One region of the Pantoea cypripedii genome, then DNA from elsewhere that is predicted to be linked to it. Evidence: predicted binding sites of a transcription regulator. Region 1 holds the regulator's gene; each other region holds the start of a gene.
The links. Region 1 encodes LexA, which represses DNA repair genes until DNA is damaged. Its sites were predicted from a motif close to TNCTGTATGTACATACAGNA; they were not measured.
Positions count from the first base shown of each region.

Region 1 (7,044 bases):
GAGCCTGCCATCACCTTTCAAATGTCGTGACCATGTCATCGACGAAACAATTTACCAGCCCTTATTGTGAACCTGGGCTAACGATTTATTGCTGTGAAATAAAAGGAAATAGCACTGCTATTCGCAGAATTGACTGCTGGCGCAGCAATCTGTCGTGTATTTATGCAAAAAATTAAACGATATCTAAATTGAGGCCAGCTATTACTTAAGCCCTTTTGAACCTTAGACGCTAAGTCGGTGAGTTGCAAAGCAAAAACCGATTAGCCGGTTTGATAATAAATCCGTAATAAGGAACGCAGATGACAATATGAGAAAAAAAGGGGAATAACACTGATATTAATCTTATGAAAAACAAGATTTTTCCTGGCAATGTTTAGCGAGAAAAGCAATCACAGCAGCGTAAAAATTTGTGTGATAAAATAACATCACTCGCCACCCGGAGAACACTTATGTCAAATTTGTCGCCAGACCAACTTCTGAACCAGGCTGAAACGCTTTGCCTGCAACGCGGCGTGCGTCTGACCACACAACGTGCCGAAGTGCTACGCCTGATGGCAGAACAAAATGGATCGATCAGTGCTTATGATTTACTGGATCAATTGCGCGTTAGTGAACCCCAGGCAAAACCACCAACCATCTATCGCGCACTGGATTTTCTGCTGGAGCAGGGATTTATCCATCGCGTTGAATCCAACAACAGCTACGTGGTCTGCCATCATTTTGATGAACCTGCACACACCTCAGTAATGCTGGTTTGTGACCGCTGTGCCGCCGTCAGTGAAAAACATGCGCATGGTGTCGAAAAGATCATTTCCGGATTGGCTGAACAAGCCGGTTTTACGTTACGCCATAGCGTGATTGAAGCGCACGGGCTGTGTGAAAATTGTGCCGAAGTGGAAGCCTGTACTCATCATGACAGCTGCGATCACGATCATCAGGTTGAGGGTAAAAAGCGGTTGAGGAAGGGATAAATGGCACCTCCTTGTGCCATCCCGATCATCAGGATCGGAGCTTAGGAGCATCGTCCTTAAACGGGTCCGTTACCAGCGATAATCCTTGTTGTGACCTTCCCAGTCTTTCACTTCACGCTCGGCCTGATCTTTCGCGTAACCGTAGCGTTCCTGAATTTTACCGACAAGCTGATCGCGTTTCCCTTCGATGACGGTCATATCATCATCGGTCAGCTTGCCCCATTTTTCTTTCACTTTCCCTTTGAATTGCTTCCAGTTTCCACTCGCTTCGTCTTTGTTCATAACCGTACTCCATGTCGTTTCCAGTGAGTTGACGGCATACCCATTTCCTGAAGGTAAAAACCGATATAACACGCTACTTAATTGCGTTGTTAAGGATAATTATAGTAGGCAATGAATATCAGGTAGCACACTTACGGATTAATCTGTAATTAACAGGTTATATTCCACTATACGAAAACCAAGTATCATGACGCCAGTGACGGCGCCAGACCAGCCACAACGTGAGTCCGCGTAATGCCAGAAATACCGTCACCGCCAGCCACAAACCATGATTTCCCAGCCAGGGTAAGGTGAGCAACGACAGGCCATAACCCAGCGCCGCCAGCGCCATGCTGTTACGCATTTCCCTGCCACGCGTCGCGCCGATAAACATGCCATCCAGCAGATAACACCATACCCCCACCAGGGGCATCACCACCTGCCACACCAGGTAACGATCGGCGGCTTCGCGGAGTTCGTCCAGCGAGGTCAGCAACCCGACAATTTGCACCCCGCACAGGGCATACATCATGGCGAACAGCAACGCCACCAGACCCGCCTGACGGCAGGCCGCGTGCCAGACCAGCAACAACTGGCTGCGATCTTTCGCACCAACCGCTTCACCAGAGCAGGCTTCAACCGCATAAGCGAAGCCATCCAGTGCGTAGGCTGTGAAAGTGAGAAACATCAGCAGAACCGCGTTGACTGCGACCACATCCGGCCCAATGCGCGCGCCAAAGATGGTCAGAGAAGCAAAACAGATTTGCAGCAGAAATGAGCGCAACATAATGTCGCGATTGAGACGAAACAGGCGAGCGGCGCCACCGCGCCAGCTCTCTTTCAGCAGGGTGAAATCAATGCCACGTAGCTTTAATACGCGCGCGACCATTAACAGCCCGACACCCAGGGTGACATATTCAGCCAGTGCCGTAGCCGCAGCAGCGCCTGCCACACCCCAGTGCAGGCCGAGCACAAACAGCAGATCCAGCAGAATATTGACCAGGTTGCCCACTACCAGCAAAACAACGGGCGCACGCGCATACTGCACGCCCAGCAACCAGCCGAGGAGCACCAGATTAGCCAGTGTGGCGGGAGCACTGAGCCAGCGAATCTGAATAAACAGTTGTGCCTGCTGCTGTACCGCAACGCTGCCCCCCATGAGCGCAGCCGCCAGATTGCCGACAGGTGTGCGCAGCAACATAAACAACACGCCTGCGATCAATGCGATAAGCAACGGTTGGGTAAGCGCACGCGCCAACGCCGTTTTATCGCTGGCACCAAATGCCTGGGCAGTCAGTCCGGTTGTACTCATGCGTAAAAACAGCAGCAGCATAAAAATGAAGCTGGTTGCAGTGCTACCCACAGCCACGCCACCGAGATAGATCGGACTATCGAGATGGCCAATCACTGCGGTATCTACCACGCCAAGCAATGGCACCGTGATATTCGAGAGGATCATCGGCAGCGCCAGCCGCCAGAGTGTCTTATCAGAGGAGGAAAACAGCTGCATCAGCCCGTCCCGGTTTGTGCTGCGCTACAGTTATTTTGGCAAATCAAACCACGGCAGCGCAGAGGCGCTACCGTAGTGGGGGATTTAAAGGATTAAAGCCATTCGCCGTTACGCACGATACCCACAGCCAGCCCTTCAACGGTGAGTGACTGCTCACGTGTATCGACCACAATCGGCTGGAAGTCGCTGTTTTCTGGCAGCAGCTGCACAATCGCACCCTGCTTTTTCCAGCGTTTCACTGTGACTTCATCATCAATGCGCGCCACCACAACCTGGCCATTGCGCACTTCCTGAGTCTTGTGTACCGCCAGTAAGTCACCATCCATAATGCCGATATCTTTCATCGACATGCCGCTAACGCGCAGCAGGAAATCAGCGGTAGGTTTGAAGAGGTTGGCATCAACCTGGTAATGGGCCTCGATGTGCTCCTGTGCCAATAACGGTTCACCCGCGGCGACACGGCCAATCAGCGGCAGCCCCTCACTGGCTTCTTCTTCCATTAATAAACGAATACCGCGCGACGCACCGGAGACGATTTCAATTACGCCCTTACGTGCCAGGGCCTTCAGATGTTCTTCTGCCGCATTCGGTGAGCGGAAGCCCAGTTGAGCAGCAATTTCCGCACGCGTTGGCGGCATGCCCGTCTGGTTGATATGGTCGCGAATCAGATCATAGACCTGTTGCTGCCTGCTGGTTAACGCTTTCATCCCGCCCCCTGGTTGTTTATACAGTCGCTGTGAGTATATACAGGTATTGGCGAAATGGAAACCAAAACTGAGGGAAAAATCAGCGAGTTGATGAATCCGGAATCCTTATCGCAAATGCGACCAAAGCAGCGCGATCCAGACGAAAAGAGCCAGTAAGATAGCTAACAGTACGGCAGCCGACCCCATATCTTTCGCGCGTCCGGCCAGCGGATGACGCTCCTGACCAATGCGGTCGACGACGGCTTCAATGGCACTATTCATTATCTCTACAATGACCACCAGCACCACAGAACCGATCATGAGTACGCGGGAGATAGCGTCAACATCCAGCCAGCATGCCACCACAATCGCCACCAGCGCGGCGATGGCCTCCTGGCGAAATGCCGCTTCATGTTGCCAGGCGGCGCGCAATCCCTGCCAGGAATAACCGGCAGCTTTCACTATCCTGAGAATACCGGTGACGTTATTTGCCATGTCGTTGAACCCTTTACTCGTTTTGACGTCAATGTCTGGGCAGCCGGGAATGGCACGGCCACAGATCTTCGCGGCACTTTCTGGTATGCTTGCCGCGCTTTGCTAACAAGAGGCTTAAAGTTGTCTATGTCAGGTTGGCGTAAACTTTATTATAAATTATTGAATTTACCACTCTCCATTTTGGTAAAGAGTAAGGCTATTCCGTCGGATCCCGTGTCTGAGCATGGGTTAGATTCAACGCGGCCAATCCTATATGTGCTGCCTTACGATTCCAAGGCCGATCTGCTCACCCTGCGTTCGCAATGTGTGAAACACGATCTGCCGGATCCGCTTACACCGCTGGAAATCGATGGCACATTGCTGCCTCGCTATGTGTTTATCCACGACGGTCCGCGCGTTTTCCCTTATTTCGTGCCGAATGTGGAGTCAGTGAAGCTATTTCATGACTATCTCGATCTGCATCGCAGCAACCCCGAGCTGGATGTGCAAATGCTGCCAGTGTCGGTGATGTTTGGACGCGCACCTGGGCGTGAAGTTCAGGGCGAGCAGACACCACATCTGCGCATTCTTAACGGTGTACAGAAGTTCTTTGCCATTCTCTGGCATGGCCGCGACAGTTTTGTCCGCTTCTCGCCGACGGTGTCGCTGCGTCAAATGGCAACCGAGCACGGAACGGACAAGTCAATTGCGCAAAAACTGGCCCGCGTGGCGCGTATTCACTTCGCTCGCCAGCGTCTGGCCGCCATCGGCCCGCGCTTACCTGCCCGCCAGGATCTGTTCAACAAGCTGTTGCAATCAAAAGCCATTGAAAAGGCTGTGGAAGATGAAGCGCGCAGCAAAAAGATTTCCCATGAGAAGGCGCAGCAAAACGCCATTGAAATGATGGAAGAGATTGCGGCTGACTTCTCCTATGAGGCTATCCGCGTCACTGACCGCGTGATGGGCTGGATGTGGAGCCGACTTTATCAGGGTATCAACGTCAATGGCGGCGAGCGTGTGCGTCAGCTGGCACAGGATGGTCACGAGATTGTCTATGTTCCCTGCCATCGCAGCCATATGGATTACCTGCTCCTCTCTTATGTGCTTTACCACCAGGGTCTGGTACCACCGCATATCGCGGCCGGTATCAATCTTAACTTCTGGCCTGCCGGTCCGATTTTCCGTCGCCTGGGCGCATTCTTTATTCGCCGTACTTTTAAAGGCAACAAGCTCTATTCCACTGTGTTTCGTGAATATCTTGGCGAATTGTTTAATCGCGGCTACTCGGTTGAATACTTTGTCGAGGGCGGACGTTCACGTACCGGCCGCCTGCTGGAACCGAAAACCGGCACCCTGTCGATGACGTTACAGGCGCTGTTGCGTGGCAGCAGCCGTCCAATTACCTTCGTGCCGATTTACATTGGTTACGAGCATGTGATGGAAGTCGGGACCTACGCCAAAGAACTGCGCGGGGCGGTGAAAGAAAAAGAAGGCTTTATGCAGATGGTGCGCGGCCTGCGTAAGCTGCGCAATCTGGGCCAGGGTTATGTCAACTTCGGCGAACCGCTGCCGCTGGTGAATTACCTGAACAAACATGTACCAGAATGGCGTGAGTCCATCGATCCGATTGAGCCGCCACGTCAGGCATGGATGACTCCCGCAGTAAATGACATCGCCAACCGTCTGATGGTGCGGATTAACGAAGCCGGTGCCGCCAATGCGATGAACCTGTGCGTTACCGCACTGCTGGCCTCTCGTCAGCGTTCGCTTACCCGCGAGCAACTGATTGAGCAGCTGGAATGCTATACCCAGTTGCTGCGCAACGTCCCTTACTCGTCAGAAGCCACTGTGCCAAACCTCAATGCAGAAGCGCTGTTCGATCACGCTATGGGCATGAACAAGTTTGAGACCGAGCAGGACAACATTGGTGACATCATCATTCTGCCGCGTGAGCAGGCGGTACTGATGACTTACTACCGCAACAACATCCAGCATATGCTGGTTATGCCATCATTGATTGCCGCGATTGTGCAGCAGCACCGGGAAATCAATGAAGCGGAGTTACTGCGTCAGGTGAGCCTGGTGTATCCCATGCTGAAGAGTGAACTGTTCCTGCGCTGGAGCAACGAAGAGTTACCTGGCTTGCTACAGAATCTTTGTGCTGAAATGGCGCGCCAGGGTCTGGTTAGCCAACAGGATGGTCTGTTGAAGCTGAGTGCCGCACGCTACCGCACCCTTCAACTGCTGGCGGCCGGAATTCGTGAAACCTTACAGCGCTTTGCCATTACCTTCTCCATCCTCAGCGCCAAACCCGGTATCAACCGTGGCACGCTGGAGAAAGAGAGCCGTACGCTGGCACAGCGTTTATCCGTGCTCCATGGCATTAACGCCCCAGAGTTCTTTGATAAAGCGGTATTCTCGACACTGGTGATGACCCTGCGTGATGAGGGCTATATCAACGACAGCGGCGATGCCGATGTGCAACGCACGCAAATTATGTGGCAGATGCTGGCAGAGCTGGTCACCAGCGATGTACGCCTGACCATTGAAAGCGCCACCGCTCACGATTAACGCCAGCCAGAAATCAAAAAGCCGTCATCGTTTACCGATGACGGCTTTTTTTTTCGTCTGATATACCGCCGCTACATCAAATCAATAAACGGTAAGGTATTCAACAAAATGCCAATAAACAGCACCAGACCAACGTAGTTATTGTTGAGGAACGCCTGGAAGCAGGCATCGCGCTCACGCCGGGCAATCAGTTTCTGCTGATGGACAAACAAGCCTGCAGCCAGCAGCAGCGACCAGTAAAATGCACCATTCAGATTCAGCAGTAATCCCACCACCACCATCAAACCCAGCGTTGCCAGTTGCAGCAGGCCGATGATCAGCTTGTCGTAACGACCAAACAGAATCGCCGTCGATTTCACCCCAATCTTCAGGTCATCATCCCTGTCCACCATGGCATATTGCGTATCATATGCGACGGTCCAGCACAGGTTAGCAATGAAGACCAACCAGCAAACCAGTGGTAAGGACTCACTAACCGCCGCCCAGCCCATCGGAATCGCCCAGCCAAATGCCGCTCCCAGCACCACCTGCGGCAGATGGGTATAGCGCTTCATAAAGGGATAGACCCAGG
Region 1 is NZ_MLJI01000001.1:281,993-289,036, reverse strand. It holds gene zur (zinc uptake transcriptional repressor Zur) at 450-971, shown strand; gene HA50_RS01260 (CsbD family protein) at 1,041-1,253, opposite strand; gene dinF (MATE family efflux transporter DinF) at 1,411-2,742, opposite strand; gene lexA (transcriptional repressor LexA) at 2,835-3,449, opposite strand; gene HA50_RS01245 (diacylglycerol kinase) at 3,555-3,923, opposite strand; gene plsB (glycerol-3-phosphate 1-O-acyltransferase PlsB) at 4,050-6,473, shown strand; gene ubiA (4-hydroxybenzoate octaprenyltransferase) at 6,545-7,044, opposite strand, start outside.

Region 2 (7,044 bases), 670 kb from region 1:
CAATTCCACCGAAGCCATCGTCATCACCCTGCTGCTGTGTACCCTGGTCGGGTTGTTTAACAGCTTCCTGATTGTGATTCTGCGCATCCCTGACATGCTGGCGACCCTCGCGACGCTGTTTGTGGTTCAGGGCGTGGCGATGACCTACAGTTTTGGCGGCTCCATTACCGAAAATATGGTGATGCCAAACGGGGATATGGCGGAAGGCGCTATTCCGGCTGGCTTCAACCTGCTCGGCCAGGTGCCGACCATCGTCATTATCATGCTGGTCGTGACCGTGGTGGCACAGCTGGCACTGTCGCTCACCAAACATGGCCGTCGGATGTATGCCCTCGGCGGCAATCCGGAAGCCGCTCGTCTCTCCGGCATCCGTACTAACCGTTATCGCGTGCTGGCTTATGTCATCTCGTCACTGCTGGCCGGAGTGGGCGGCATTCTGCTGGCGTCGCGTATTGGCTCCTCTCAGGTGAATGCCGGTGGTGGTTACCTGATGGATGCAGTGGCGGCGGCCTGGATCGGCTTCTCGCTGGCCGGTTCCGGCAAACCGAATGCGCTCGGAACCCTGGTCGGCGCAATCATCCTTGGCGTGCTGCAAAACGGACTGGTGATGCTTTCCGTGCCCTACTACGCCATGGACATTATTAAAGGCCTGGTGCTGGCTCTGGCCCTGGCGATTACCTATATTCAGCGCCGCTAAGGCGCTTCCCTGAAGAAAGAGAACAAAATGAAAAAAATCACCCTTTCACTGCTGGCCGTAGGCCTGCTGAATGTCAGCGCCGCCTTTGCCGATACCGTCGTACCGGTGCCTGCCGCCATCGCGAATCACCAGGGACCGGTGCGTATCGCCATTATCCGTAACCTCGGTTCTGACGATAACACCACCCAGTTTGTTGCCGGTGCCATCCAGCAGGGACGTAAGCTGGGCTTCAAAGTTAGCACCTTCCTGAGCAACGGCGATGACGCACGTTTCCAGGACTTCGTCAGCCAGGCGATCAGCCAGAAATATGACGGCATCATTCTGTCGCACGGCAAAGAACCCTACTCCACCGCGCTGGTAAAACGCATTGCCGATGCCGGTATCAAGGTGTCGGTGTTTGATACCCCGGTTGATACGCCGGTGAACGGCGTGACGGTCACCGCGCAGAATGACGCCTCACTGGCGCAGGAATCGCTGGGCCAGTTGATAAAAGACTTTAACGGCAAGGCGAACATCGTCAAATTGTGGGTCGCTGGCTTCCCGGCGATGGATCGTCGTCAGGTAGTGTATGAAAAACTGATGAAGGAAAATCCGGGCATCCATCAACTGGAATCGATCGGTGCGGTCTCTTCTGACGTGCAGGGCGATACCGCTAACAAGATTGGTGCGATTCTGGCGAAGTACCCGAAAGGCAAAATTGATGCGATCTGGGGCTCCTGGGATGCCTTCAGCCAGGGTGCCTACAAAGCATTGCAGGAGAATGGCCGTACCGAGATCAAGCTGTACAGCATTGATGTCTCCAACCAGGATCTGCAGCTGATGCACGAGAAGAACAGCCCGTGGGTGCAGACTGTGGCAGTCGATCCGAAAACCATTGGCGCCGTGAATATGCGTCTGGTGGCGAATAAGATTGCCGGTGAAAGCACCCCGGCCAGCTACGAGTTTAAGGCTTCCTCGATTACTCAGCAGCAGCTGAGCAGCGAGCAGGGTGCGGTAAATGTGGCATCGCTGAGCAAAATCATCCCAGGCTGGGGTGAGAACCACGATTTCGTCGCACCGTGGTTTGCCACCCTGGAAGCGAAGTACGGCAACAAATAACAAGTGGGGTGGGTAAATCCACCCCAGATCCGTAGCGGCGCGATTTATCGCGCGGGTTTGCCAGCAGGTGCCCGCCCCAAAAAACCGCGCGATAAATCGCGCCGCTACGACAATCCCAATAATAACTGCCTCTCCAGCTGTGGATTCACCAGCGTCACATGCAGCCCCACCAGCCTGACACCACGCCCGGCGCGGCGTTCGTCCCAGGTTTTGCGCGCCACCGCAATCATGTCCTCTTTATTCAGCACCGGCCAGATATGCTCCTGGGTCGTCTGCTGGAAATCATTGAACTTCAGCTTCACCCCCTGACGGGCGATCAACTTGTCCGGACGAATCTGCGTCAGACGACGATCCAGCTCCTCGTAGAGATAATCAATGATTTCAAGGCATTGTTCCCAGCTGTGAATATCTTCCATCAGGGTACGCTCAACGCCGAGTGATTTACGTTCCCGCTCCACCACTACGCCGCGATCGTCAATGCCGTGGCTGCGTTCCCATAACACCCGGCCAAATTTGCCGAAGCGTTTGAGTAGCTGTGCCAGATCGGCCTGCTGCACATCGCCGCAGGTACGTAGCCCCATCTCTTCCAGCTTTTTCGCCGACACCTTACCGACGCCGGGAATTTTACTCAGCGACAGCGTCAACAGAAAATCAGGCATCGCCTGCGGCGTGATCACGAACTGGCCATTCGGCTTGTTCAGGTCGGAGGCAATTTTGGCGAGAAACTTGATTGGCGCGATCCCCGCCGAGGCACTGAGCTGGGTTTCACGCAGAATATCAGCGCGAATCGCCTGCGCCATCAGCGTGGCTGATCCCTGGCAATGCGGGCTATCGGTGACATCAAGGTAAGCTTCATCCAGCGACAGGGGTTCAATCAGCGAGGTGTAGCGCGCGAAGATAGCGCGGATCTGGCGGGAGGCTTCTTTATAGGCTTCGAAACGCCCAGGCAACAGGCGGAGGTGTGGACAGAGTTTCAGCGCCATGGCGGTGGGCATCGCGCTGCGCACGCCATATTCACGCGCCGGATAGTTGGCCGTGCTGATCACGCCTCGTTGTACCCGGCTGCCGCCGATGGCGATCGGGATATCACGCAAAGAAGGATCGTCGCGCATTTCAACCGCCGCAAAAAAGCAGTCCATATCGACATGAATGATCTTACGCATACCCCCTCCGAATACTGGATAAGTATACAGCATTGCAAAATATCAGCAATATTTGTCGGGTCACGCATTAAAGTTTACAAATTTATGGCCGTAATCCCTGTGGTAAATGGCTATTTTCTCAGACACTGGCTTGATTAAACGCCAGACAATGTTAATGTTGCGCTGCGGTAGCGGATATTTCCGATAATGCAATAAGAGACGTTATGCGTCACAGTTCCTCTTCACTTCAAGGTACACACAGAATGGGCAGAATCGCATTCTTGCTTGCGATGATTTTTATGCCGGTCCTTAGCTGGGCAATCAATCCCGAGCCAGTTAACCCCGAGGCTCCGGTAAGCAAAGAACTAAAAAAACAATTACTTGGCACCCCGGTTTATATTCAGATTTTCAAGGAAGAGCGTACGCTGGAACTGTACGGCAAGATCGGTAATGAATATCGTCTGCTGGATAGCTACCGCATTTGTAATTTCTCTGGCGGTTTGGGTCCCAAACGCCGCGAAGGGGATTTTAAAAGCCCGGAAGGTTTTTATAGCGTCAAACTGAATCAGTTAAAGCCGGATAGCCATTATTATCGCGCGATTAATACCGGTTTTCCGAACCAATTTGACCGCGACAATGGTTACAGCGGCAAATATCTGATGATCCACGGCGATTGTAAATCCATTGGCTGCTATGCCATGACCAACGCCTATATGGATGAGATCTACACCTACGTTAACGCTGCACTGCGTAACGGGCAGGAAGAAGTGTCGTTAGGCATCTTCCCGTTCCGTATGACCGACAGCAACATGCAGCGTCACCGCTACTCCACTTACGCCAGCTTCTGGCGTCAGCTACAGCCGGGTTATGCGTACTTTGCAAAGTACCACCAGCCACCGACGGTGAACGTCACCGGCAGCGGGCAGTACGCGGTAAACAGCAGTCCGGCGGTAATGACCGCGCCAGACGCTGCTTCAAAATCATTCCTGGCGCTCTCCCAGGCAAAATAATACCCACTCGCCTGGCACTATCCGGTGCCAGGTTTCATTCCCCGTCAGCGGTTGCGTAGCAATCACCGTCACCACATCCTGCGGCGTCGTCTGCTGCTGAAAATCAATCTCCACATCCTGATCGAGCAGCTTGGCTTTGCCAAACGGCGCGCGACGGGTGATCCAGAACAAATTGGTGGAACAGAACGCCATCAGATAACGTCCATCCGACAGCAGCATGTTAAACACCCCTTTCTGCCGTAACTCCGCCGCCAGCTCCGCGATATAGCGAAACACCGCTGGCCAGTTGCCCGGCGTGCGCGGATAACGCTGGGTCAGTTTATGCAGGATCCAGCAGAAGGCTTTTTCGCTGTCGGTTTCCCCCACCGGGCGGAAATGGCCGGTCTCCAGCTGACGATAACCTTTCAGTTGACCATTATGGGCGTAGGTCCAGTTACGGCCCCACAGCTCACGGGTAAACGGATGGGTATTTTCCAGTGACACTTCACCGCGGTTGGCCTGGCGAATATGCGCCACCACCGAATGTGATTTGATCGGATATTCCTGCACCAGACGGGCAATCGGCGAGTTATAGCTCGGTAAAGGATCTTTGAAGGTGCGGCAGCCTTTATCTTCATAAAAAGTGATGCCCCAGCCATCTTTGTGCGGTCCGGTTCCGCCGCCACGCTGCACCAGCCCGGTAAAACTAAAACAGATATCCGTGGGGACATTGGCGCTCATCCCGAGCAATTCGCACATAGCTACCGCCTTAGTAAAATCCTCCCACCGGCGTGGGAGGAGAAGCCACGACTTACTTCACCATCTCTTTTTCAATCAGCAGCATCAGGATATGGATGACTTTGATATGAATTTCCTGAATGCGGTCAGCATAACCAAAATGCGGCACACGGATTTCAATATCCGCGCTACCGGCCATTTTGCCGCCGTCTTTGCCGGTCAGGGTGATGACCTTCATCCCCTGCGCGCGTGCCGCTTCCACCGCCTTGATGATGTTGGCGGAATTGCCGGAAGTAGACAGACCGAGCAGCACATCACCCGGACGCCCTACCGCTTCGATATAACGCGAGAACACGTAATCGTAACCAAAGTCGTTGCTGACGCAGGAAAGATGGCTGACGTCAGAGATGGCAATCGCCGGGTAGCCAGGACGGTTTTCACGATAGCGCCCGGTCAGCTCCTCGGCGAAGTGCATGGCATCGCAATGCGAGCCGCCGTTGCCGCAGGAGAGCACTTTGCCACCCGCTTTGAAGCTATCCGCCAGCAACACCGCCGCGCGCTGAATCGCATGGATGTTGGCTTCATTGCTGAGGAAATTGTTCAGCGTATCGGCGGCTTCATTAAGTTCTGACCGGATAATGTCCTGATACATAGGGATGTCCTTTAGAGGAAAGATTGACCCCTGCAAGTTTAACGGAATGACGTTGAGGCGCAAAGCACAGGCGCAGGAGAAAGCCCGGTGCCGGGCGGTAAAAAGCGTGAAGTCGTGTGTCAGATCAACTCACCCCGACGATTTTGTGAGTTGGGTTGTAATTGTGTTGTAAACAGATTGATAAATTTTCGGCGCTGCTCTAAACCTCTATATATAACAGGTCAGACCTCTTACAACTTACGGAGCGGTTCATTATGCTGGTTGCCTCAATCGTTGCGACGCTGATATTGATTAGCGCCCTCTTCTACCATCAACTTTCCCTGCGCTTCAGCAGCGCTATCCTGCTGCTGTGGACCGCAGCCCTCGCCTTTAGCGGGTTGTGGACGCCCTGGCTGTTGCTGCCGCTCGCCATTATCCTGCTGCCCTTTAACCTGCCCGCGATGCGTCGCAGCATGTTTTCGAAGCCAATACTGCACAGCTTTCAGAAAGTGATGCCGCCGATGTCGCGCACCGAAAAAGAAGCCATCGACGCCGGTACTACCTGGTGGGAAGGCGACCTGTTCCGCGGTAAGCCGGACTGGCAGAAGCTGCACAACTACCCGCAGCCACGTCTGACAGAAGAGGAACAAACCTTTCTCGATGGCCCGGTAGAAGAAGCCTGCCGTATGGCGAACGATTTTCAGATCACCCACGAAATGGCCGATCTGCCGCCGGAATTGTGGGCGTATCTGAAAGAACATCGTTTCTTCGCCATGATCATCAAAAAAGAGTATGGCGGCCTCGAATTCTCTGCCTATGCTCAGGCGCGCGTGCTGCAAAAACTGGCCGGCGTATCCGGTATCCTCGCCATCACCGTTGGTGTGCCTAACTCCCTCGGCCCGGGTGAATTGCTGCAACACTACGGCACCGATGCGCAGAAAGATCATTACCTGCCACGCCTGGCGCGCGGCGACGAAATCCCCTGCTTCGCGCTGACCAGCCCGGAAGCCGGTTCTGACGCCGGAGCCATCCCGGATACCGGCGTGGTGTGTATGGGGGAATGGCAGGGCAAAGAAGTGCTCGGCATGCGCCTGACATGGAACAAGCGTTATATCACCCTGGCACCGATTGCTACCGTGCTCGGCCTGGCCTTTAAACTCTCCGACCCGGATCACCTGCTGGGCAATACCGAAGAACTGGGCATTACCTGCGCGCTGATCCCCACCCATACGCCAGGCGTGGAAATTGGTCACCGCCACTTCCCGCTGAACGTGCCGTTCCAGAATGGCCCGACGCGTGGCAAAGATATCTTCGTCCCGATTGATTACATTATCGGCGGCCCGGCGATGGCCGGTCAGGGCTGGCGTATGCTGGTGGAATGCCTCTCGGTCGGGCGTGGCATTACCCTGCCGTCCAACTCCACTGGCAGCCTGAAAAGTATCGCGCTGGCGACCGGTGCCTATGCGCACATTCGCCGCCAGTTCAAAGTGTCTATCGGCAAAATGGAAGGGATTGAAGAACCGCTGGCACGCATTGCCGGAAATGCCTACGTGATGGATGCGGCAGCAACGCTGATCACCAGCGGCATTATGCTGGGCGAAAAACCGGCGGTGCTGTCGGCGATTGTTAAATATCACTGCACCCATCGCGGCCAGCAGTCGATCATTGATGCGATGGATATCGCCGGGGGCAAAGGCATCATGCTCGGCGAGAATAACTTCCTCGCCCGTGCCTACCAGGGTGCACCGA
Region 2 is NZ_MLJI01000001.1:947,495-954,538, reverse strand. It holds gene HA50_RS04260 (ABC transporter permease) at 1-697, shown strand, start outside; gene HA50_RS04255 (sugar ABC transporter substrate-binding protein) at 725-1,795, shown strand; gene dinB (DNA polymerase IV) at 1,900-2,958, opposite strand; gene dpaA (peptidoglycan meso-diaminopimelic acid protein amidase) at 3,201-3,947, shown strand; gene HA50_RS04240 (class II glutamine amidotransferase) at 3,918-4,685, opposite strand; gene lpcA (D-sedoheptulose 7-phosphate isomerase) at 4,738-5,316, opposite strand; gene fadE (acyl-CoA dehydrogenase FadE) at 5,571-7,044, shown strand, end outside.
Region 2: the regulator LexA is predicted to act here: its motif matches at 2,971-2,990, upstream of dinB (DNA polymerase IV).

Region 3 (7,044 bases), 1.5 Mb from region 1:
TTCACTTTCCAGCATTTGCAGTCGCGCGCCCAGCGTAATCAGCTCCATCGCCAGCTGAATGTCACGCGCTTCCTGAACAATACTTTTTTCGCTCATTATACCGCCCTCTTTTTCGTGCCAACGTCGTCTTTTGACGCGTTACGCAGTAAACGGCTGGATAATAAAATACCGGTGTGGATTTGCTGTAAATCATCCACGCGGGATTCCTGAGTCAGGCGATTAATAATGTTGTGGTCAGTAAAGCGGAACTGGCAAACCAGTTGATTGGTTTCCGCTAATTTTACCATCTCAGGTAAAGTTAATTGTGCCAATGCATCTGCCATCGATTCATCGATGCCCAGACGAAACATTGCTGAAGCTTTTTCCTGGTTAATTAAACGCTGCGCAAGCAGTAAATATGACAGATTGATGTCATATATATGTTTTAGTAATTCTGATGTACCCATTTTTTCCATCCTGATAGACACGACATATATACGGCCATAGAAAATATTTCTCTATGGTTCGGATTGCTGGTTGGTAAATCTAAAGATGGCAAAAAATATTCAGGCATAAGCCAAACGTGTACTGAACTGTTTCACTTCCCACCGGGACACTGATCAGTAGTAGTCATAACTCCAGGCCAATCTTTTCTTGAGTTCTAACCATCTTCCGTGACGTCTGCTTACAGTTTTTTAAGACTAATCTGAAAACAAGGCAAATCTATATCGTCTGATTTCGACATACAACGTGATAAGTGTGAAATTTTAGATAAAGTGTGATCTGCGTCACACTTTTTAAGGCAAATTTTTTTCTTCAAACCTTTCAGCAACGCCTTTTCTGTTTGCTCATTTATTGAGCAGATCTGCTTTGTTTCGCTAATATTTCATTGTCGATTCGCTTACAAATAGCTATGCGGCATAATGTCAATATAAAGCGATCTTTTATCTGTAGCGTTGCGATTAGGTCACTACAATTCCCTGCACTGATAAAAATAACCAGCATAAAACTCCAAAATTCACTGGAATTATTCGCTGCTAAATTAATCACTTACAGGGAATATTGCGAAAAGACACTAACGGCAGGGTGCTAGCATTATGTGAAGAGTCGGCGCGGTGCGGCAACTTATCGTTAACGGTTCGTAGGGAGTGTTTAGTGAACGGCAGTGGATGTAACAATGCGTTACATTAGAGATATGAATGAATCGCTGCGCTTACGCATTGATGTAACCAAACTATCGGCACATTGCGCTCAGGCTTTAGGGTTGCAACGAAAAAAAAGCCCTATCCGGCCCCTGATCGCTCATTTTTTCGCCATTCGTGCGCAAATCCCCTGCCGGGCAGGATTTTTACTGGTTAAAGAAATAACGTCGATTGCGGCGGGTGACAGTGAGCATGAGAAGTGTGTGGAAACGCTGCGCAGTGGGTTACAGCACAGCGGGAAAAACGCGCGATAAATCGCGCCGCTACCAATACGTGCAAATACCGTAGCGGCGCAACGCTGGCATTACGCCAGCTTCGGGAAGGTCGCGACTTTATGCGCAGTGCTGTGATCGGCACTGCGTTGCGGTAGCGAGTTCAAATCTCGCAGGAAGCTCTCACGCCAGTGTGAGATATCATGCTGACGTAATACCGTCATCATGTCGTTATAGCGTGAGATACGCTCGGTACGTGGCATCGTCAGTGCCCGGTCCAGCGCCGCCGCAACCTCATCACGATCGTAGGGATTGACGATCAACGCCGACGTTAACTCGTTAGCCGCACCGGCAAAACGCGACAGAATCAGCACGCCTGGATCATCCGGGTCCTGCGCGGCCACGTATTCCTTCGCGACCAGATTCATCCCATCACGCAACGGCGTGATTAACCCGACATCGGTTAACCGGAATATCTTCATCAGCAGACGGCGGTCGAAGTGCTGATTGAGGTAATACAGCGGCGTCCAGCCCAGGGTGCCATATTTGCCGTTGATGCGGCCGGCTTCCGTCTCCAGTTGATGTCGAATATCCTGGTACGCCTGGACCTCGCCACGCGAAGTGGGCGCAATCTGCGAATAACGGATTTTGCCGCGATGCTGTGGATAGTGCTCCAGCAGCGCCTCATAAGCGAGGAAACGTTCCGGTAATCCTTTGGAGTAATCCAGACGCTCGCAGGCAATGATGTTTTGCACATCCCCCAGTTCACGCTTCATTGCCGCCATTTTCGGTGGCAGCTCGCCTTCCGCCATCTCTTTAATACTGTCCGGTTCGATACCGATCGGATACACCTCGGTCATAAAAGTGTTGCCGAACGCCCGATGTTTCTTCTCGCCTTTATTCTGCAACTGCGTCAGTTGACTCAGGCTATCAAGAAAGGCCACGCGATCGGATTCTGTCTGGAAACCCAGCAAGTCGTAGTCGCACAGCATCTCCAGCAGCGCTTTATGTGGCGGTAGCGCGTTGAAAATCTCTGGCGTCGGAAATGGGATATGCAGAAAGAATCCGATGCGATTATTAATGCCCTGTTTGCGCAACTCAGCGGCAAATGGCAGCAGGTGATAATCGTGAATCCATAAAATATCGTCCTCCTGTAACAACGGTTTCAGGCGATCGGCCAGCAGCGTGTTTACGCGGCAGTAACCTTCCCAGGCTTCGCGCTGAAATTGCACCAAATCGAGACGATAGTGAAAGGCAGGCCAGATAACGGTATTGGAAAACTGACAATAATAGAGATCATAATCGTTTTGATTCAGCGGCAGAGCGGCGTAGGTAATGCCGTCATACTCGCTGACGCTGACCTCCTCCTCCTCTTCGCCAGAAATCTCACTGATCTCGCCGTTCCAGCCAAACCACAATCCTCCGGTGGTTTTCAGTGCATCCAGCAAACCGACGGCGAGACCGCCCGCACTGGCTTTTGTCCCATCAGGAATGGCGATACGGTTAGATACGACTACTAAGCGACTCATAACCCAGACTCCTTACCGACGTTGTCATGCTTTGATTGTAATAGTAATTGTTCAAGCCAGCTCCACACCGCATCTACGCTGCTGAGGCGATAGCGCGCATGGCTTGTCCCTTCTCCGACCTTGACAGAAATTCCCCCCAGCGCATTAACGGCCAGAAATCCCTTCTCATCTGTCAGATCGTCACCCACAAATACCGGAATACGTCCGGTAAAAGGCGCTTCCCGCATAAAGTCGCGAATGGCCGCGCCTTTATCGATTCCCTGCGGTTTCAGTTCCACCACACATTTTCCCGGCTGGAGCGCCAGCTCCGGAAAACGTGCCACCGCCTCTTCAGCCAGACTGATGACGGCCTGTTCATACTCCATCGCCCGACGATAATGCAGCGCAAACGCCATGCCTTTGACTTCCAGCTGCGTGCCGGGCCATTGATCCATGGTCTCCTGCAATTCCAGTTGCAGCGTTTGCGCAATATCGGCGGGCAGTGACTGGCGGTGCATTCTGCCGCTGGCATCACGCCGTTCCGCGCCATGCACACCCGCTGCCGGGACTTCCAGTGGCGCAACCAGCGCATCCAGTTGCGCAACGGGACGACCAGACACCAGCGCCAGCGCGCCATGGTTCATATTGGAGAGTTGTTGCAGATGCTGGCGCACCGATGCGGGAATCGAAACCGACTCGGGCTGAGGCTGAATCGCCGCCAGCGTGCCGTCGACATCAAAAAAGAAGGCATATAACCCGCCGCTTAGCGACGGCAGGGTGCTGTTCTCATGTACCGCAGGGGTCACGTCACTCCTCCTGTATCAATGGCTGATAGCAATATCGATGTTCGGAGGCAGGTTGGGTGTCATCCGCAAGGGTCAGTGATGAGTCACAAACGGCGGGGAGGGTTTTCCGACAGGACGGTATTTCGATGGGTAACGCTCCACAAACAAACAAGTTTATTAGTAACACAGCAACCAGACTGAGAACATCGTCAGATTTAAGTGTAGACGGCGATGGGGATTTTGTCAGACGTGCGTTGCGCCGGTATTAAATGTGCTGACGGAACAACCGGCTAACGATTTTGGGTGAATACAGACTTGATCCCGGCTCACGATTAATAATACTGTATATAACAACAGTATTTTTTGAGTGTCTATGATGAAGTTTTTCTCCCCTGCTCTCACCGCCAAAGTCCTCCACCTGCCGCTGTTTCTGGATACGGTACCCTGTGGCTTCCCTTCCCCGGCTGCTGATTATGTCGAGCGCAAACTGGATATGAATGAATATTTGGTCGCGCATCCTAACGCCACCTATTTTGTCCGGGTGGAAGGAGATTCGATGCGTGATGCCAATATCAGCGAAGGGGATTTGCTGGTGGTTGATAGCGCGCTGGACGCAAAACATGGCGACATTGTGGTGGCCGCGATCAACGGTGAATTTACGGTTAAACGGTTACAACGCGTTCCGCGCGTGCAGCTGCTGCCGATGAACCCGCGCTACGCGCCGATTATCCCGAGTGAAGAGGAACAACTGGAGATATTTGGCGTGGTGACTTTTATCATTTATGCGGCACGTTAAATGTAAACGCCCGGCGAATCCTGCCGGGCGTTTTCAGGATTACGCTTTGTCTGGCAAGGCGTAAGCAATCAGAAAATCACCCACGTCCGGCGAGTGCGCGGCACCGCCTGCTGAAATCACGATGTACTCTTTCCCGGTTTTCGCCGACTGATAAATCAGTGGTGAGGCCGTTGCCCCCACGGGCAGACGCGCTTTCCACACCTCTTTCCCGGTTTTGCTGTCCAGGGCGCGCAGGTAGTTATCCTGGCTGCCAGCAAAGAACACTAAACCGCTTTTGGTGGTGGTCGGGCCGCCCAGCGTAGGCATGCCAACAGGCATCGGCAGATGGGTTTTCACCCCCAGCGGACCAGTGTCTTCCACCGTTCCCATCGGTACCTGCCAGACGATCTTTTTGCTGTGCAGGTCGATGGCGGTCATGGTACCAAACGGTGGATGCTGACAAGGCACTTGCAGGAAGGAGGCAAAGTTATCCATCCGCACACCGACATAAGGGCCGCTGATTTGCGGACGAATCGTCCCCGCCCACTGCGGCACTTCGTTCAGTGAGATCGTCTGCCCTTTTGCTGCTTCTTTACTCTTCAGCGCCATCAGCATACCGAGGCGGATATCGTTGACGTAAAGAATGCCGGAGGTTTCATCAATCGACACCCCACCCCAGTTCATGCCGCCCATGGTAGCCGGGAACTCCAGGTAAGTTTTCTCACTGTTCGGCTGGAAGATGCCGGAATAGAGCGCCGATTTGAACAGGATGCGACAGTAGAGCTGGTCAAACATGCTGACGCCCCACATTTTCTGCTCGTTCAATTGCTCCAGACCGATGGTCGGCATATCGACTGAGAACGGCTGGGTGGGCGACAGATGCTCCTGCTGCGCCGCTGGCGAGGTCGGTACCGGTTTCTCTTCTACTTTACTCACCGGCTTACCGGTACGGCGATCCAGCACAAAGATTTCACCCATTTTGCTGGTCTGAATCAGCGCAGGTACCACTTCACCCTGCTCATTCTTCATGTTGTACATCACCGGCTGCGAGGGTAAATCGTAGTCCCAGATATCATGATGTACCGTCTGGAATACCCATTTGGTTTTACCGGTGTTCACGTCCAGCGCAATCACCGACGAACCGTATTTCTCTTTCGCCGCGTTACGGTTGCCGCCCCAGTAATCCGGTGGACCGTTACCGGTGGCGACATACACCAGGCCAAGATCTTTATCGTAAGTCGGGATAGCCCAAACGTTCGGCGTGCTCAGGGTGTAATGTTCATCGCCCTGCTTCGCGCCAGCAACGTTGCCCACATCCCATGCCCACGCCAGCGAACCGTCGCGCACATCATAAGCGCGCAGAACACCCGACGGCTCATCTTCGGTGATATCACGCACCCAGGAACCAAACACCGTCAGATGCCCCATGATCACCGGCACGCTCGACGGGTGATAACGGCGGCTGTCGGCGGTATCGCCCATGCCCTGTTGCAGATTCACCATACCGTTTTGACCGAAGTTCGGACACAGCTCACCGGTGTGTGCATCAAGCGCGATCAGACGCGCATCGACCGTGGACACAATAATACGCTGGCGACAGGCGGTATCGGTGTACGCGGCTTTCTGCTCCGCGTTCAGGGTTTCATCGCTGTCGTAATCGTAGTAACCCACGCTGCGGCAGGTGACATGCTCGAACGTGTGCGCATGGGGATCGAATTGCCAGATCTGTTTGCCGGTATCGGCATCCACAGCGGCAATGCGGTTTTCCGGCGTACAGGTATAAAGGACGGAACCAATCTGGATCGGCGTGTTTTCATCAACGCCAGTCGCATTGCCCGTCAGGCGGCGGCCGGTGTGGTAAGTCCAGGCAACCTGCAGATCTTTGACGTTATCGGCATTGACCTGATCCAACGGCGCAAAGCGCGTCCCGCTGGCGTTGCGGCTGATATAGCGCCAGTCCTGGCCGGTTTTTGAGGCATCGTTATCTGCAGGCGTCAGTGGCTGGGTGGAGATCGCTTCCGGGTTATAAATAGTGTTATGCGGGAAGAATCCACCAATAAAGGTGGCGATCAGCGCCACGAATACCACCAGACTCAGTCCGCCAGAAAGACGACGCTGCGGCGATAACATCCCTTTATCGGTGGCGATCACCAGCAGGCTCAGCAGAAATAACAGTGCGGGCACCACCAGACGCGGCAGCAGATCCCAGTAATTCAGACCACCGACTTCAATCAGTGACCAGATAAGGGTCAGTACAAAGATGACACAGGAGAAATAAAGGCCGGTGACGGGTTTCTTAAAATACAGCACCACCAGCACGATATAGGCGATACCGGCCACCAGATAATAAGCCGATCCGCCAAGAGAAAGCAGTTTCCCGCCGCCAATAATAATGGCAATGGCCGTTGCCAGCGTGAGCAACGCAAAAATAATGTTCAGGACCCAGGACAAACCCAAGCGTCGTCCTGGCCCCTGTTGCTTAATATCCATACACTCCCCGATTATTGTCGATAGTGACATGTTAGTTAAAATCGCAGGAACTGTATGTTTGTGTTAATTAGATGTCAATAAATGTAAATCCAC
Region 3 is NZ_MLJI01000001.1:1,787,145-1,794,188, reverse strand. It holds gene flhC (flagellar transcriptional regulator FlhC) at 1-96, opposite strand, end outside; gene flhD (flagellar transcriptional regulator FlhD) at 96-446, opposite strand; gene HA50_RS08370 (hypothetical protein) at 1,145-1,435, shown strand; gene otsA (alpha,alpha-trehalose-phosphate synthase) at 1,486-2,922, opposite strand; gene otsB (trehalose-phosphatase) at 2,919-3,707, opposite strand; gene umuD (translesion error-prone DNA polymerase V autoproteolytic subunit) at 4,063-4,482, shown strand; gene HA50_RS08350 (pyrroloquinoline quinone-dependent dehydrogenase) at 4,522-6,951, opposite strand.
Region 3: the regulator LexA is predicted to act here: its motif matches at 4,026-4,045, upstream of umuD (translesion error-prone DNA polymerase V autoproteolytic subunit).